Regions from separate parts of the Streptomyces sp. NPDC004788 genome, predicted to be linked through region 1. Evidence: riboswitches for the same ligand, from Rfam matches in the RefSeq annotation. Region 1 holds a riboswitch; the other holds the start of a gene.
The links. Region 1 has a riboswitch for cyclic di-AMP ahead of ACWEJX_RS27060 (M23 family metallopeptidase). Riboswitches for the same ligand answer to the same signal wherever they lie in the genome.

Region 2: it holds a riboswitch for cyclic di-AMP, as region 1 does, so the genes downstream of both, ACWEJX_RS10305 (M23 family metallopeptidase) here and ACWEJX_RS27060 (M23 family metallopeptidase) in region 1, are expected to answer to the same signal.

The regions. Positions count from the first base shown of each region.
Region 1 covers NZ_JBSGBF010000073.1:18,159-20,336, reverse strand. Annotated here, with positions in the region: gene ACWEJX_RS27065 (aldo/keto reductase) at 1-266, opposite strand, end outside; gene ACWEJX_RS27060 (M23 family metallopeptidase) at 379-1,452, opposite strand; cyclic di-AMP (ydaO/yuaA leader) riboswitch at 1,465-1,610, opposite strand; gene ACWEJX_RS27055 (PP2C family protein-serine/threonine phosphatase) at 1,833-2,178, opposite strand, start outside.
Region 2 covers NZ_JBSGBF010000016.1:35,344-37,521, reverse strand. Annotated here, with positions in the region: gene ACWEJX_RS10310 (M16 family metallopeptidase) at 1-685, shown strand, start outside; cyclic di-AMP (ydaO/yuaA leader) riboswitch at 882-1,046, shown strand; gene ACWEJX_RS10305 (M23 family metallopeptidase) at 1,060-1,830, shown strand; gene ACWEJX_RS10300 (GntR family transcriptional regulator) at 2,011-2,178, shown strand, end outside.

The sequences.
Region 1 (2,178 bases):
ACCTTGGTGGCGACGAGGATGTCGGAGCGGTTGCCACGGGAGGCGAGCCAGCGGCCGATGAGCGTCTCGGACTCGCCGCCCTCGTGGCCCGGGACCCACTCCGAGTAGACGTCGGCGGTGTCGACGAAGTTGCCGCCGGCGGCGGCGTAGGCGTCGAGGACGGCGAAGGACTGCGCCTCGTCGGCGCTCCAGCCGAAGACGTTGCCGCCGAGGGCGAGCGGGAAGACGTGCAGGTCGGAAGTGCCCAGCTGGCGAAGAGAGGTCATGAGCTGATCAACCCCCCGCCCCACCGGGCCTATTCCGGCCGGCCGGCCCTGAACGCCGGCCGGTCCTGAACGCCGGCCGGCTCTCCACACCGGCCGGTCCTGAAGGACCGGCTCAGTAGTCGAGGCCCTTGGAGCGCAGCCAGGCGCCCGGGTCCATGCGGTCGCCGGAGGCGGTGTGGATCTCCAGGTGGAGGTGGGGGCCGGTGACGTTGCCGGTGGCGCCGACACGGCCGATGGTGTCGGCGGTGGAGACGGACTGGCCGACGGCGACCGTCATGGAGGAGAGGTGGCAGTACCAGACCTCGGTGCCGTCCTCCAGCTCCAGGACGATCCGGTAGCCGTAGGAGCCGGACCAGCCGGCCGACTTCACGGTGCCGCTGTGGACTGCCTTGACCGGGGTGCCGGTGGGAGCCGCGAAGTCCAGGCCGGTGTGGTAGCCGGACGACCACATCGAGCCGGCCTCGCCGTAGGTGGAGGTGATCGTGTACGAGGAGGTCGGCAGGGAGTAGCTGGCGGCGAGCTTGGCCAGGCGCTCGGCCTCGGCCTTCGCCGCGGCCTCCTCCTCCGCCTGCTTCTTCGCCTCGGCGGCCGCCTTCTCCGCCGCGTCGGCCTTGGCCGCGGCCTCCGCTGCCGCCTTCTCGGCGGCTGCCTTCTCTGCCGTCGCCTTCTCGGCGGCGTCGGCGGCGGCCTGCTGCTGCTCGGCCTGCTGGAGGATGCGGGCGCGCAGGGCCTCGCCGGCGTCGGCCGACGTCTGCGTCGTGCCGCCTGCGGTCTCGTCCTCGGCGGTGGTGTAGGTGAGGGCGGTGAGCGGCTGGGTGTTGCCGTTGCCGGCGGAGTCGGCGTGGTCGTCGTGGCCGATCAGCTCGCCGACGCCCGGGAGTTCGCTCGCGTCGGGCAGGTCGACGTCCGGCAGGTCCGGCAGGGCGATCGAGACCGGCGGCTTCTGCTGGGCGGTGGCCAGGCCACCGGCGCCGACGGCGGCGATGACGCCGACGCCGAGAACGGTGGAGGAGCGGGCGAAGTTGGAGCGCTGCTTGACCACGCGGTGGCGCCCGCCGGAACGGCTCTGGGCGCGCAGGGAGTCCTCGGTGGGGTTCCACTCCTCGGCCGCCCCGTCCGTGCCGCCCGCGCCGGGGGCGTCGTAGGAGGCGAAGGGGGTATGCGGAGCGGGGGTGTTGGAGGCCACGGAGGCGCTCTCCTTTCCTTCCTTCTCGCCTACCGGGTTAGCTGACGGGTTCGGAGCAGGAAGGTCTCCTACGGACGTGCCGCACGGGTGCGGCGGGGCCCGATTCACCCCAAGTGGTGGTTCCCCGGTTCCCTTGCGGGATTCGGCGCGTGCGCACGGTGCCGCCTCTTGCGACGGCTGGGACGACCGCGCTGCGTTATCGAACGTTAATAGACACGGGCACCCGATTCCAAGCCGTCCCCCTTGATCATTCGCTGAATTGGGAGGGAATCGCCCGAGTTGAGCCCCGTTCAGAAGCGACCGGGATCACCCTGCACATCTGACGTTACGTCAATTGTTATCGGAGGGAGACCCGTCGACTACACCCCGTGGCGACCGCGTCATGAGCGGGGCCCCGCCGGCGGCACCACCGGCATCGTCCGCCGCCGCTCCGGCTGCCCCACCGCCGGCCGGCTCACCGCGAGCAGCGCCATGTCGTCCGTCGAACCCCCGCCCGTGTGCCGGCGCACGTCCGCCACCAGCGCGTCGAGCAGCTCCTCCGGCCCCGGGAAGATCCGCCCCGCGAGCCGCGCCCCCGGGTCGTAGAAGACCCCGGCCGCGTCCCGCGCCTCCGACAGGCCGTCCGTGTAGAACAGCAGCGTCGCGCCCAGCGGGAACGGCGACTCGTCGGCCCGGTCCGGCCACATCCCGAGGTCCCCCATCCCCAGCGGCAGCGCCGCCTCGCTC
Region 2 (2,178 bases), on a different contig from region 1:
CGGCGCGCCGGCCGCGCCGCGCCCCATGGCGCCCATCACGGCCGACGACACCGGCCGGGTCGTCATCGTCGACCGTCCGGGCGCCGTCCAGACGCAGCTGCTCATCGGCCGCGTCGGCGCCGACCGCCACGACCGGGTCTGGCCGGCCCAGGTGCTCGGCACGTACTGCCTCGGCGGCACGCTCACCTCCCGCCTGGACCGCGTCCTGCGCGAGGAGAAGGGCTACACGTACGGTGTGCGCGCCTTCGGTCAGGTGCTGCGCTCGGACGAGGCGGGCCACGGCGCGTCGATGCTCGCCATCAGCGGCTCGGTGGACACCCCCAACACCGGCCCGGCACTTGACGACCTGTGGAAGGTGCTGCGCACCCTCGCCGCCGAGGGTCTGACCGACGCCGAGCGCGACGTGGCGGTGCAGAACCTGGTGGGTGTCGCCCCGTTGAAGTACGAGACCGCCGCCTCCGTCGCGGGCACGCTGGCCGACCAGGTCGAGCAGCACCTCCCGGACGACTACCAGGCGCACCTGTACGCGCGCCTGGCCGAGACCGGCACGGTGGAGGCGACCGCGGCCGTGGTCAACGCCTTCCCGGTGGACCGGCTGGTCACCGTCCTGGTCGGCGACGCCTCGCAGATCGAGGAGCCGGTGCGGGCGCTCGGCATCGGTGAAGTGACGGTCGTCACCGGCTGATTGAGCCCCCGTCACGAGGACCCTGACGACCTGGTTCGTCAGGGTCCTCGTCATTTGTCCGTATTGCGGGCGAGTGTTGGTGAATGCCCTGTGGCAAGTCTTACAAACTGGCGCGTCTGTTTGGCGATTGACTGAAGATCGGCCTAGCGTCGATGCGGCTGTTCGCCCGTTGCACGACGCCGCACCCGCGGCGAACGGACAGTCATCGCCGAGTCCCCGCAAGGCGCGAGCCTGGGGAGCCGGGGACCCACACGAAGTCCCTGGGGTGAATCGGACGCCTTCGCTCCGCGCGGAGGGGCCCGTAGGAGACCTTCCTGCTCCGAACCCGTCAGCTAACCCGGTAGGCGAGAAGGAAGGAAAGGATCAGCCACTTCATGGCGTTCACCCGTGCCACCGGGAAGCATCGTGGTCCGAGCCGTCTGACGCGCCGTGGCGCGGGCATCGCCGGCGTGGCGACGCTCGCCACCACCGGCGTCATCGGCACCCTCGCCTCCCCGGCGCTCGCCGCCGACACGGAGAGCCCCTCCCCGGAGGACACCGGCCTCACCCAGGTGATCACCGAGGAGTCCCTCACCCAGCACGTCGACGCCCAGGCCGCCGCCCAGGAGAAGCAGGCCTTCGAGGCCGCGGCCCGCGTCAAGGCCGCCGCCGAGGCGAAGCGCAAGGCCGAGGCCCGCGTCAAGGAGATCCGCGAGGCCAAGGAGCGCGCCGCCCGCGAGGCCGAGCGCAAGCGCCTGAACTCCTTCACGGCCCCCGTCGCCCACTCGTACGTCTCCACCGGCTACAACACCGGCGGCTCGCTCTGGTCCTCCGGCCACCACTCCGGCATCGACTTCCACGCCGCCTACGGCACCACGGTCGTCGCCGTCGGCTCCGGCACCGTCGTCGAGGCCGGCTGGGGCGGCGCGTACGGCAACAACATCGTCATCCGCATGAACGACGGCACGTACACCCAGTACGGCCACCTCTCCGCCATCCGTGTCCACGTCGGCCAGCAGGTCACCCCCGGCGAGCAGATCGGCGTCTCCGGCTCCTCCGGCAACTCGACCGGCCCGCACCTCCACTTCGAGGCCCGCACCAGCCCCGAGTACGGCTCGGACATCGACCCCGTCGCCTACCTGCGCGCCCGCGGCGTCGACGTCTGACGTCCGTCTCCCCGCTCAGGTCTCCCCGCTCAGCGCGAAGAAGCCCCGGCTCGAACGAGCCGGGGCTTTTTTCGTCCCTGAATTACCGGTCGGCATCGGAAATTCCCGCGTCCTGCAATAGAGTCGCCGGACGGGCTATGCCCGACGGGGTTCAGCGTGGAGAAAAAGCGGAGGTCGGACATGCGCATTCCCGCGCAGTCGGTATGCACGGCGATCCGGGACGACATCGTCTCCGGTGTGTACGCGCGGGGCGCCAGACTGACGGAGGAACAGCTCGCCCGCCGCTACGGGGTCTCCCGCGTCCCGGTCCGCGAGGCGCTGCGCACCCTGGAGTCCGAGGGCTTCGTC